Regions from separate parts of the Peptoniphilus sp. SGI.035 genome, predicted to be linked through region 2. Evidence: a T-box and tRNA genes for the amino acid it is inferred to sense, from the RefSeq annotation. Region 2 holds a T-box; the other holds one or more tRNA genes.
The links. The T-box of region 2 lies ahead of thrS (threonine--tRNA ligase). A T-box ahead of a tRNA ligase gene usually reads a tRNA of that ligase, here a tRNA-Thr.

Region 1: it has a tRNA-Thr gene. The T-box ahead of thrS (threonine--tRNA ligase) is inferred to sense a tRNA for this amino acid. The anticodon was not compared.

Annotation. Positions count from the first base shown of each region.
Region 1 covers NZ_JBNPOJ010000002.1:58,047-68,236, forward strand. The annotation lists gene mnmG (tRNA uridine-5-carboxymethylaminomethyl(34) synthesis enzyme MnmG) at 1-1,263, shown strand, start outside; gene rsmG (16S rRNA (guanine(527)-N(7))-methyltransferase RsmG) at 1,253-1,945, shown strand; gene ACQRC6_RS01545 (ParA family protein) at 2,137-2,892, shown strand; gene ACQRC6_RS01550 (ParB/RepB/Spo0J family partition protein) at 2,885-3,736, shown strand; gene ACQRC6_RS01555 (PhzF family phenazine biosynthesis protein) at 3,736-4,629, shown strand; gene ACQRC6_RS01560 (hypothetical protein) at 4,629-5,045, shown strand; tRNA gene ACQRC6_RS01565 (tRNA-Thr) at 5,091-5,166, opposite strand; gene glpK (glycerol kinase GlpK) at 5,252-6,739, shown strand; gene ACQRC6_RS01575 (serine dehydratase subunit alpha family protein) at 6,857-8,101, shown strand; gene ACQRC6_RS01580 (Lsa family ABC-F type ribosomal protection protein) at 8,185-9,663, shown strand; gene ACQRC6_RS01585 (TraB/GumN family protein) at 10,004-10,190, opposite strand, start outside.
Region 2 covers NZ_JBNPOJ010000039.1:114-3,987, reverse strand. The annotation lists gene ACQRC6_RS09605 (hypothetical protein) at 462-965, opposite strand; gene ACQRC6_RS09600 (hypothetical protein) at 987-1,547, opposite strand; T-box leader at 1,695-1,873, shown strand; gene thrS (threonine--tRNA ligase) at 1,914-3,824, shown strand.

The sequences.
Region 1 (10,190 bases), on a different contig from region 2:
TCAATGGATTATTCTGTTATGACAGAACAAAAAGGAGATGAGGAAATAATCCCATTTTCTTTCTTAAATATTGATAAAAAATATGATATTCAACAAGAATTTTGTTATTTGACTTATACAACTAAAAAGTGTCACGAGATTATTAGAAATAATATCGAAAGATCTGCACTTGCTCTTGGTGATATTGAGGGAAAAGGTCCAAGATACTGTCCATCTATTGAAGATAAAGTAACTAGATTTGCCGACAGAGATTCACATCAAGTTTTTATTGAGCCAGAAGGTCTTACTACTGATGAAATGTACATCCAAGGTGTGTCATCTTCCCTACCAGTTGAAATACAAAATCAGTTTTACAGAGAAATAATAGGAATGGAACACTGCAAAATTTTAAGACCAGCCTATGCTATTGAATACGATGCAATTGACGCAACTCTCTTAAAGAGGACTCTTGAGCATATGGACTATGAGGGATTATTTTTTGCTGGACAAATTAACGGGTCTAGTGGATATGAAGAAGCAGGAGCACAGGGAATTGTTGCAGGAATAAACGCAGCTCTTAAAGTCAAGGGAAAAGAACCCTTCGTGCTAGATAGATCTGAAGCATATATTGGAGTTTTAATTGACGATTTAGTAACTAAGGGAACTAGGGAACCTTATAGAATAATGACTTCAAGAGCTGAATATAGACTCACTCTAAGACAAGACAACGCAGATTTAAGACTTACAGAAAGAGGAAGAGAAATTGGACTTGTAGATGACGAGAGATATAAAGGATATTTATACAGAAAAAATGCCATCGAAGAAGAAATTAATAGAATTAAAAAAATTCAAATTAACCCAACTGTTGAAAACAATAAAATCCTAAAATGCTTAGGATCAACAGAAACTCAAAATTCTTTTTCACTTTATGAACTTATAAAAAGGCCGGAACTTGACTATAAAAAACTTGCAGTATTTGACAAAGATAGACCTTTTGTTAGAAGTGATGTAATAAGAAATATTGAAATTGAAATAAAGTACGAAGGATATATTAAAAAACAAGAAATACAAATAAAACAATTTAAAAAGCTTGAAAACAAAAAACTTTCCAAGGATATTAATTATAAAAACATAGAAGGACTTAGGTTAGAAGCAAAGGAAAAATTATCTGATATTAGACCAGAATCTATTGGTCAAGCATCTAGAATAACGGGAGTTTCCCCAGCAGATATAAATGTGCTATTAATACATCTTGAACAATTAAGGAGAAAAAATGCTAATTGATTATATGACAGATTATGATTTGGATACAGATAATATTGATAAATTTGAAAAATATAAAGAACTAATATTAAAATACAACGAACACACAAATCTCACTCGAATTACTGAAGATGATGAATTTAATGTAAAACATTTTTTGGACTCATTAAGCCTCTTTAAGACAAAAAAATTTGATGGAGAGAAAAAAATCATTGATATTGGAACTGGAGCAGGGTTCCCAGGAATTCCGTTAAAGCTTTATAACGGACAATTAGATATAACTCTTCTTGATTCACTAAGAAAAAGAATTGATTTTTTAAATGGCGTAATCGAAGAGCTTAATCTAAAAAAAATAAAGGCAATTCACGCTAGAGCCGAAGAAATTGCAAGGACAGAGGAATATAGAGAACAATTTGACATAGCAGTATCAAGAGCAGTTGCAAATCTAGCTACTTTAACAGAATATGCAATGGGATTTGTAAAAGTTGGTGGGTATTTTATTTCTCAAAAAGGTCCGGAATATAAAGAAGAACTTGAAAAAGCAAAAAGAGCAATTGAATTAATGGGTGGAATTGTAGAAGATGTAATCCATACTCCACTACCAAAGGACATAGACCACTATATTATAGTTGTCAAGAAATTAAAAAAAACCGACAAAAAATATCCGAGAGGCGGAGGAAAGCCAAGGAAAGCACCTTTATAAATTTCAAAAATCAAATTAATCAATAAAATAAAGATGCTCTACGTAGAGCAACAAAGGAAAAAGTTATATAAATATAAAAATGCTCCACGTGGAGCAAAGCTTCAAAAAATTTTTGGAGCTTATTTTTTTGCTTTACCTTTTAAAAAAAATTCAAACATGTTATCATTAATTATATAGAAATGAGGTAAAAAATGTCTGTTGTAATTACAGTTTTTAATCAAAAAGGTGGAGTTGGGAAAAGTACCACTGTTATAAATTTAAGTTCAGCACTTGCCTTGAGAGGTAAAAAAACACTTATTGTCGACATGGATCCACAAGGAAATTCTACATCGGGGCTTGGAGTTTACGAGTTTGAAAATATGATATACGACTTTGTTATAGATGAAAAAGTAGATTCTATTTATAAAACTTCTTTTAATAAGCTTGACATAATTCCTTCAAATGGGGAATTTGCAGGAGTGGAAATTGAACTTGCAAGATACGATGACTGGCAGTTTAAGTTAAAAAAGATGATAGATAAGGTAAAGGACAATTATGATTTTGTAATTCTTGACTCTCCTCCATCTCTAGGAGTATTGTCTATGATGTCTTTAGTTGCAAGCGATAAAATTCTTATTCCTGTACAATGCGAATACTATGCTCTTGAAGGTGTTTCACAATTAATGGACACAATTACTCTTGTAAGAGATAATTTTAATCCAAATTTGAGTATTTTAGGCGTTGTGATGTGTATGTACGACGGAAGGAATAATCTTTCTAATCAAGTGGCAGAAGAAGTTAAAAAATTCTTTAAGGACAAAGTTTTTAAAACTTTCATACCAAGAAATGTTAGACTTGCAGAAGCTCCAAGCTTTGGCATGAATATATATGATTATGACAGCAAATCTAAGGGTGCAAGAGCGTACACAGATCTTGCTAAAGAAGTAATAGGTGAAATAAATGACTAAAAAAAATGGACTTGGCAGAGGAATAGGAAACTTTTTAACATCTAGTGAAAAAATAAGAGAAGTTATTGAAGAAGATAGTTCAAAACTTATGGAAATCAATGTATTTGACATTATTCCAAATGAGGATCAGCCTAGAAAAAATTTTGACAAAGATGAGTTATATGAACTTTCTCAATCAATAAAAAAATATGGAATTATTCAGCCACTTTTACTAAAGAAAAAAAATGATAAATATGAAATCATTGCTGGAGAAAGAAGATATAGAGCTGCAGTAGATGCTGGAGTAACAAAGGTCCCTGCGATTGTAAAAGATGTATCTGATGAAATTTCTAGTAGAATTGCAATCATTGAAAACATTCAGAGAAAAGACCTAAATCCCGTGGAAGAGGCTATGAGCTACAAACATCTATTAGATTCACAAGGACTAACACAAAAAGAACTTGCTGATGAAATTGGCAAAAGTAGACAATACGTTGGAAATACTATTAGGCTTTTAAAGCTAGACCCTAGAGTTCTAAAACTTTTGGAAGAGGAAAAGATTAGCACATCTCATGGTAAAAACTTGCTTTCCATAAAAGATGGGGACAAACAATATAAAGAGGCCATGAAGATTATAAAAAATTCCATTCCAGTAAATGATAACAAAAAAGTTGCTGAGAATGGAAAAAAAGAAAAAGTAAAAGATGTTTTTTTGGAAGACATAAGAAGTGAAGTTGAAAGATCACTTGGAACAAAGGTAAGTTTCAAAAAAAGAGGAAAAGTCGGTAAAATAGAAATCGAATATTATGGCGAAGAGGACTTATCTAGAATTGTTGATCTTATTTTGAAAAAGGATTTAATGTAATGAAAAGATTTTATACGACATATTTAGTATCGGCCTTTTCGGATAGGGCTTTTATGGGTAATTCGACTGGTGTAGTAATTGACGATGATGGAAAACTTTCAGATCAAGAAATGGAAAATATTGCAAAGGATATTAATCAATCTGTAATTGTCTTTGTAAGAGAACTAGATAGGGATCGATATTTAACGAGATTTTTTACTCCTGAAGGTGAGATAAATCTTTGTGGACATGCGACTGTTGCAACTTTTTATGCACTAGCAGAAAATGAATATATTAAAAGTGAAGAAGAAGGTATAAAGAAGATTATTCAACACACAAAAATTGGGAAAATACCTGTTGAACTTGAATATAGGAATGGAAAAATTCAAAATATTTATATGAATTTAGATATTAAACTAGATGAAAAATTTGAAGACGAAGATAGAATTTTAAAAATTCTTAACTTAAAAAAAGAAGATATAGGACTTGAAATAGCTGAAAATTTAAGTATGAAAAAAATATCAACGGGAACTTGTGACATAATTGTACCTGTAAAAAATGAGGAATCACTTTCTTCTATATTATTAGATAAAAAAGAAGCACTTAAAATTTCGAGAGATGAAAATTTAATATCAATTCATGCTTTCACAACTAATGATGGAAAAACAATTAAACAAAGAACTTTTTCTCCAATAATCGGCGAGGATGAAGAATTTGGAAGCGGAACATCAACAGCTGCAACTATGTATTATCTAAGTTCAAACAGAATAACAGAAAGCAAGAGTATTACAGCAATACAAGGCGATTACATTGGAAGAATTTCAAAAGTTTTTACTAGCATAACAGATAGAGAAAAAAGGATTCGCGTTGGGGGAAGAGCTTACGTATTTATGAATGGAGTTTTATATTTATAATGGCGAGAAAAGAGAAAAAATCAAAGAAATCAAAAATTGTTCTCTTCGTATTTTTTGTAGTAATTATGTTTTTTGGAGTTAGTTTAGTTTCTTCACGGAATAAAATAGTAGATATTAATCCAAAAGATGTTGATTACATTGAGATAATTGGTTTTAAAACCGACAATATGAAGACAATAAAGGAAGAAAAAATTGTAAATAAAATAGTAAAAGATTTAAATCGATTGAGAGGAAAACAGGCAAATAAAGACACTAATGCAGAAATTGCAAATTATATAAACGTCTATTTTACAAGTGGAAATAAAATTTCTTTTGTAAAAACAGGTCTTACTATTAGAGTAAATAATATTTATTACAATATTAGTTCAAACAACTCAAAAATGATTGATAATATAATAGAAAAGTATGGAAGATAAAATAAAGCTGGCTTAGTTAAAAAGTCAGCTTTTTAAAGATATAAATGGAGCTGATAGGCGGATTTGAACCGCCGACCTATTGATTACGAATCAATTGCTCTACCAACTGAGCCATATCAGCAAATAATAAAATAATTATAGCACTAATTAAAAAAAAGTAAAATCGAAAAATAATGTATTAATGATATAATGAAGATGGTGATTAAATGAAATACATAATGGCATTTGATGCAGGTACTACATCTGCAAGGACAATAATTTTTGATAAAAAGGGAAATCCAGTATCTGTTGCGCAAAAGGAACTTATTAAACATTTTCCAAAACCTGGATATGTTGAAGAAGAGCCAGAAGATCTTTGGTCAAAGCAAATAGGTACGGCAGTGGAAGCAATGTCTAAAAAAGGTATCGACCCAAAAGATATTGCGGCGATTGGAATTACAAATCAAAGAGAAACTACAATTGTTTGGAACAAAAAGACAATGGAGCCAGTTTATAACGCTATTGTATGGCAGTGCAAAAGAACTTCAAAATACTGTGAAGAACTAAAAGAAAGAGGACTTGAAGAAAAAATAAAAGAAAAGACGGGACTTGTGATAGACCCTTATTTTTCCGCCACAAAAATAAGGTGGATTCTTGAAAATGTGGACGGTGCAATAGAAATGGCTAATCGCGGAGAACTTTTGTTTGGGACAGTAGATACATATCTAATCTATAAATTAACAGATGGTGAAGTTCACATAACAGACTACACAAATGCGTCAAGGACAATGTTATTTAACATAAAAGAAAAGAAATGGGACGATGAGCTTTTAGAAATTTTTGACATACCGAGATCCATGCTTCCCGAAATAAAAAATTCTAGCGAAGTATATGGCAATTCAAAATCAAAATACTTAGGTTGTGAAATACCAATTGCCTCTGCAATAGGTGATCAACAGTCTTCACTTTTTGGCACAGCATCCTTTGAAAAAGGCATGGCAAAATCAACTTATGGCACAGGAGCTTTTATCTTAATGAATACTGGCGACGAGCTAATAAGATCACAAAATGGTCTTGTTTCAACAATTGCATGGTCAATAAATGGGAAGATTAAATATGCACTTGAAGGATCAATTTTCGAAGCAGGTTCATGCATTAATTTTTTGCGTGACAATCTAAGGATTATAGACCAAGCAGACGATTCCGAATACATGGCAAGCAAGGTAAAGGACACCAATGACTGTTATTTTATACCAGCCTTCACAGGTCTTGGAGCGCCTTATTGGGATCAATACGCAAGAGGCAGCATAATTGGACTAACAGGCTCAGTTAATAAATATCACATAATAAGAGCAGCATTGGAATCAATAGCGTACTTGAGTTGTGATGTAGTAGAAGCAATGCAAGAAGATTCAAAGATAAAAATTAAATCACTAAAGGTTGATGGCGGAGTTAGCAAGAATAATTTTTTGATGCAATTTTTGTCAGATATTGTTGGAGTTGAAGTCACAAGACCAAAAGTAATTGAATTGACAGCTCTTGGTGCATGTTACATGGCTGGGCTGGCAGTAGGATTTTGGAAGAATATAGATGAAATAAGGGAAAATAATGAAATAGAAAAATATTTTGAGCCAAAAATGGAAGAGGAAGAAAGAAATAAAAAGATGGATAGATGGCATGAAGCCATAAAATATTCTATGAATTGGGCGAAATAATAAAAAATAAGTTGTAAGAATGCATGAATATTTAATTTTTAAGAAAGAGTTTTTAATAGGATAAGGTTATCATTTTTGCTATAATATATTTAATAAAAAAATTATGAGGAGATTTTTATGGATTACAATGATTTTTTGAGAGAAAAAATGGTACCAGCTTTTGGATGTACCGAGCCCATAGCTTTGGCTTATGGCGCAAGTCGTGCAAGATCTATATTAGGAGAAGACCCTGAAAAGATTACGGCAAAGTTATCGGGCAATATGATTAAGAACGTGAATAGTGTGAAAGTGCCAGGCACTGATGGAAGAAAGGGAATTGAAATTTCTCTTGCTGCGGGCGCCTTTCTTGGAGATTATAATAAGAAACTTGAAGTTTTATCTAGTGTTGATAAAGGCAAGTTAAATATGTTAGATGATCTTATAAAAAATGGTTTAGTTAAAATAGAACTTGTTCATGATATTAAGGGACTTTACATAGACATAATTATGGAGAAGAATGGAAATAAATCTCGTGTAGTAATTAAGGATTACCATACGAATATTATTTATGAGAGTATAAATGATAAAGTACTTTTCGAAAATAAAAATGAAGATGAAAAGCCAGAAGATAAAATAGATTTATCCTTTGATAAAATTTATGATTTTGCAAAAAATGGAAACTATAAAAACATAACAGACGTCTTAGATAAAGAAATTGAGTATAATTATGATATTGCAGTAGAAGGAATTGAAAACCCATGGGGTGCAAACATTGGAAAAATGATTTTAGAAGATGCAAAAGATAACTATAATGACAAATTAGTTGCCTACGCAGCTGCAGGTTCCGATGCTCGAATGTCTGGCTGTGAAAAACCTGTTGTTATAAATTCTGGAAGTGGAAACCAAGGAATAACAGTTTCTGTTCCTATAATTATTTATGCAAAAGACCACAATATAGAAAGGGATAAATTATATAGATCTCTTATTTTTGCAAATTTAATTGGTCTTTACATAAAAGAGGGAATTGGCGAATTATCTGCTTATTGTGGAGTTGTGTCTGCCGCAGCTTCTTCTGTATGTGGAATTGCCTTTATGAAAGATGAAGATGAAGACCTTATAAAAGAAATTCTAAAAAATGCACTTGCGACAAATTCAGGAATTATTTGTGATGGAGCAAAGGAATCTTGTGCCATAAAAATTGCATCTAGCTTAAAAATGTCACTCCTTGCATATAAGCAAGCAAAGTCTGGCAACTCATTTAAATCTGGTGACGGAATAGTAAAGAGCGATGTAGACGATATGATTAAAACAGTTGGACACATTGCAAAGGATGGAATGAGAGAAACTGACGAGGTTATTTTAAAAGAAATGATTGGAAAATAAAAATTAAAAGACGAGGTACTAAATAGAAAAATGGCTTAAAGATAGTATAATATTAAGCAAAATATGCTTGCGAGAGGTGTTTTATGTCAGTAATTAAAATTGAAAACCTCACTTTCTCATATTATGGATATGTGAGACCGGTATTTGAAAATGTATCATTTTCTTTTGATACAAACTGGAAAACAGGACTAATAGGAAGAAATGGAACTGGCAAGTCTACTCTATTTAAGCTACTTCTAAATCAAGAGATTTATCAAGGCAAAATCAGCAAAAGTGTTGACTTTATTAAATTCCCACCAAATATAAACGATACTTCAAAATTAGGGATTGATTTATATAAAGAACTAATATCAGATGAGGAAGAATGGAAATTATTTAGAGAACTTAATTTGCTAAATATAGATGAAGATCTAATTTATAGAGAGTTTGAAAAGCTTTCTAAAGGAGAACAAACAAAAATTCTTTTAGCTATTTTGTTTACAAGAGAAGATGGTTTTTTACTTATTGATGAACCAACAAACCATTTAGATATGGACGGAAGAAAAATTGTAAGTGAATATCTGAAAAGTAAAAAAGGGTTTTTGTTAATATCTCATGATAGAGATTTTTTAGATGGTTGTATCGATCATGTGATTTCAATTAATAGAAATTCTATTGATGTTCAATCAGGAAATTTTACATCATGGTATGAAAATAAATTGATGAAAGACCAATTTGAAATCAGTCAAAATGAGAAAATAAGAAAAGATATTAAGCGATTAAGGGAAGCAGCGAGACAAAGTAAAATTTGGGCGGATAAAATTGAAAACATGAAAAATGGCGTAAAGGTATCTGGCGTAAAGCCAGACAAGGGTTATATAGGACATCAGTCCGCTAAGATGATGAAGAAGTCCAAGAATTTAGAGAATAGACAAAATAAGGCAATAGAAGAAAAACAGATTTTACTAAAAGATATTGAAACAAAGGAAAGTCTATTATTGCATAATTTACATCATCATAAAAATTCTCTAATATCAATTGACAATTTATCATCATACTATGGAGAAAAGCAGATATTAAGCAATGTAAGCTTTGAGATAAAACAATGCGATATAGTAGCTATATATGGTAGTAATGGCAGTGGAAAATCAACCTTGATTAAAATTTTATTAGGCTTAAATCATGAATATACAGGTGAGATAAAATTAGCAAGTAATTTAAAAACATCCTATATTCCTCAAGATACATCTAATTTAATAGGGAGTTTAAATGAGTATATTCATAGGCAATCGGTCGATGAAACATTGTGTAAAACAATTCTTAGAAAATTAGATTTTGCTAGAGAATTATTTGAAATGGATATGAAAAATTATAGTGATGGACAAAAAAAGAAAGTTTTAATTGCTGTAAGCTTGTCAAAACCAGCTCATATTTTTGTTTGGGACGAACCGCTGAATTATATAGATGCAATATCTAGAATACAAATTGAAGAAATTATAAAAGAAGCAAAGCCGACACTAATATTTGTTGAACATGATAAGCGATTTGTAGAAGATATAGCAAATAAAATAATACAATTATAACAAAATAAACAATTAACAATTAACAATTAAAGACGAGGTTAATGTAGGACAGTAGATCAAATTGATTTACTGTTTTTATTGTTTAAAATAAAAAAAGAAAGGACAAGAAAATGAAATTATAGATGAAAAAATTTTAATAGATAATATCTTTGGTAGTGTGAAAATTTTTGTGTATTAGTGCCTTCTAACTAGATCGAACTGATGTTTTTTTGAAATACAAAAATATTTTTAATTTTATTTATACATTTTATTTAGATTTTATACAAAAAAATACCACCAAGTAAATAGTTTATTAAAATTAGCTACTGCTTGGAGGTATTTGATTATATTTAAACTACGATTATTTTTCAATTACATTGTATCCCATAGCTTTTAAAATTCCTGTTACAGAATTTTCTGGAACTAAATGAGCGGATCCAACTAATATGAAGTATGTGTTTTTTCCATCTTTTTTTAGCATTGCATCTATTTTTTTTGCCATGCCTTTGTCTCTTTCGCTTAAAAGTGCTTCGTTAAATTTTTCAGAC
Region 2 (3,874 bases):
AATACTAAAAAACAAGCCGATTGATTACTCTCGGCTTGTTTGCCATGCGCTAATTTAATTACTCAAATAATCAAATAAACTGAAATTAATTTCAGGTTAGGCTTGACTTTTGTTAGCAGGTTTTTATGTAAAAATGAATGCATAGACGCTAATAAAGATTAAATACTAAAATAACAAAAAAACTATTAAACATCTTTAAATCCCAACAAATTAGTGTTATTATTATTTTGCGCTTATATGCACCTCCTTGCTTTCTTGTTGGTATTTTAAGTTTAGGACTAAATGCGTATAAGCGCAATTTTTTTATGAAATATCTGTTAGAGATTTTACTCCCCAACAGATATTATAGATCCTATTATTAATTGTACCAAAAAAGCGAGGACATTAGCTTCCTCGCCTTTTATTTTAAGGGCTTTGCAATAGCCTATTTAATATAGTATTGGGATATTTAAAAACTTAAACTATTTATTTAATTTTTGAGTAATTTTTTTATACAAAAACTTATCATCCAGATAATCAAACATTAACTTGCTAAGTACGTCTTTAAATTCAAAATCTTCTTTATCATAGGATTCTTGAGAAATTCCTGCAAAGTAAGCCATCTCTCTTAAAAGTCTGTTATTGTTACTATTGCAGCACATATATTTAGTCTTTTCTTCAAATACAAAGAAGAGAAAATTACCCCACTCACTTTCACGGGAATCTATATAATCTATACTTTTTTCATTTTCTATAATTTTAAAAACACGAAAGGACATATCTTTTATCTCAACATTTAACTTTGAATTTTTTACGCAATATTTTGCATTTGTTCTATACATTTCTTTTTTATAAGAAGGTAATTCTGAGAAGTTAATTTCAATAGTATCAAATTTATTTTTAAGATAATCGATTATCTCTTCAGAACTTCTCTCACCAATAGGAATTAAATGCTTGAACATTTTCACTTGAATATGATAACTCATTTTACTTTTAGATAATAAAAATTATTTTATACCAACAAGACCGGGATGAAGATCTGCGGACAACCAATAACCACGATTCATATTATATCCCTTTAGATTTGAAAATCTTAGGATGACATTTTTTTGAGTGTAAGGTATAGATACAGCACCTAATTTTACTGAACCCATAGTAGAGCCGTCAGTTTCGATAGTTTTTCCATAAATTGGACCAAAATTTTTGTAATGCAAAAAACTTCCGTTTTCAACATCAATACGTGAAAAGCTCCAAGCATTATAACGATCTGGACCATTCCAGTGCAAATATACTTCGCAATTGTCAGTTTTTCCACTTCGAGAAACAGATGCTTTTAATATTGTTTTTCCATATCTACTTCTAGAGAGTTCATTATTATTATTATAATTAGATATATTTCCTATTTCAATTTCAAAACTTTCTTTATCTTGATAATTTTCAATAGGAATAATTATAATTTCTTTAGAATTTTTATTTTTTTCTAGGGTTTCTGTATTTGCTGATACTGGCGTAAATATAGAAAACACTAAAATAAATATTATAAAAAAGTTAAAAATTTTCTTTTTCATAAAGTGCTCCTTTCGCATTAAATATCCTAATAGCTATTAATAAATTACTATGATAAAATCCTATCAAAATAACCACTTAATATCAACAATTAAATATTTATAATACTTGAAAAATAATAAAAATATGATATAATGAAAATAATTTTTAAATAAACTTTGATAAGAAGAGTAAATTATATAAAATTTTAAGAGAGGAAATGGAAGGTGCAAATTTCCAATTTTATATTTTTGAAAACTAACTTGGAGTTCCATAGCAAACTATGGCGTAAGGATGCGTTAAATCCCTTGAGTTTAATTAAGGTGGAACCACGGTCATCGTCCTTTGGGATGATGACTTTTTTTATTTATTAATTTTAGGAGGAAAAAATGATTATTAAATTACCAGACGGATCACACAAGGAATATGAAAGTGGTGTAAAGGTATCAAAAATTACAGAGGACATTTCTAAGGGATTATTAAGAGATTCTCTTGGAGCAGTTGTAAATGGTGAAATACTTGGACTTGACGATGAAGTTTTCGAAGATTGTGACTTTAAAGTTGTAAAATTTGACGACATCGAAGGAAAGAAAATTTTATGGCATACTGCATCACATTTAATGGCGTATGCAATTCAAGAACTTTATCCAGAAACAAAATTTGCAATTGGACCTTCAACTGAAACAGGATTTTATTATGATTTAGATCTTGAGCATAGATTTGTAGATGAAGACCTTAAGGAAATTGAAGACAAGATGAAAGAAATTGCTAAAAAGGATTTTCCAATAGAAAAAATTGAAATTTCAAGAGAAGAAGCAATTAATTATTTCAAAGAAAAGAACCAAGATTATAAAGTTGAATTAATTAAAGATTTACCAGAAGATGAAAAAATCACTATGTATAAGATTGGCGATTTTGTAGATCTTTGCAAGGGACCACATCTTCTTTCAACTAAAAAAATTAAGGCAATAAAACTTCTTTCAATTGCAGGAGCATATTGGAGAGGCGATTCAAAGAATAAGATGCTTCAAAGAATTTACGGCATTGCCTTTGAAAAACAAAAACAACTAGATGAATATATTGAAAGACGTGAAGAAGCTGAAAAGAGAGATCACAGAAAACTTGGCAAGGAACTTGACCTATTTAGTATGCACGAGGAAGGTCCAGGATTCCCATTTTTCCACCCAAATGGAATGATTTTAAGAAACAATCTTCTTAACTGGTGGAGAGGTGTACTTGAAGAAAATGGATATGGCGAAATCCTAACTCCAATTATCTTAAATGAAGCACTATGGCACAGATCAGGTCACTGGGATCATTATAAAGACAATATGTATTTTACAAAAATTGACGGCGATGACTACGCAGTAAAACCAATGAATTGTCCAGGTTCAATTTTAGTTTATAATTCAAACAACCACTCTTACAGAGATCTTCCAATTAGACTTGCTGAATATGGAATTGTTCACAGACATGAACTTTCCGGAGCATTGCATGGATTATTTAGAGTAAGAACATTTACTCAAGACGATGCCCATGTATATTGCTTATTCTCACAAGTTAAAGATGAAGTATTTAAGATGATAGATCTTGCAGATTATTTATATTCAACTTTTGGATTCAAATATTCAATTGAACTTTCAACAAGACCAGATGACTTCATGGGAGAACTTGAAGCATGGAACTTAGCTGAAAAATCACTTAAAGAAGCATTAGAAGAAAAGAACCTTCCATACACAATTAACGAAGGAGATGGAGCATTTTATGGACCTAAGATTGACTTCCACTTAGAAGATGCAATTGGAAGAACTTGGCAATGTGGTACTATCCAACTTGACTTCCAACTTCCAGAAAATTTTGATTTAACTTATGTTGACGAAGATGGAGAAAGAAAGAGACCAGTAATGCTTCACAGAGCACTACTTGGATCAGTTGAAAGATTTATGGGTATACTAATTGAACACTTTGCAGGTAAATTCCCACTATGGTTATCTCCTGTACAAGTTGAAGTAATCCCTGTATCTGACAAATTCAAAGACTTTGCACAACAAATTGCAAATAAACTTCATGCAGAGGGACTTAGAGTTCATCTTGATGGTCGTGCAGAAAAAGTTGGTTATAAAATTAGAGAAGCACAAGTTAAGAAAATCAATTATATGTTAGTAATTGGAGAAAAAGAAGAAACTTCTGGAAAACTTTCTGTTAGAAAGAGAAATGGAGAAGAAGTAGCAGATGTGGATGTAGATGAATTTATCGCATCACTTAAAGAAGAAATCAAAAATAAGACTATCACTGAATAATTTTAGAAATTAAATTGAAAGTTTTATAATATAAAGATAAAATGTAAGCA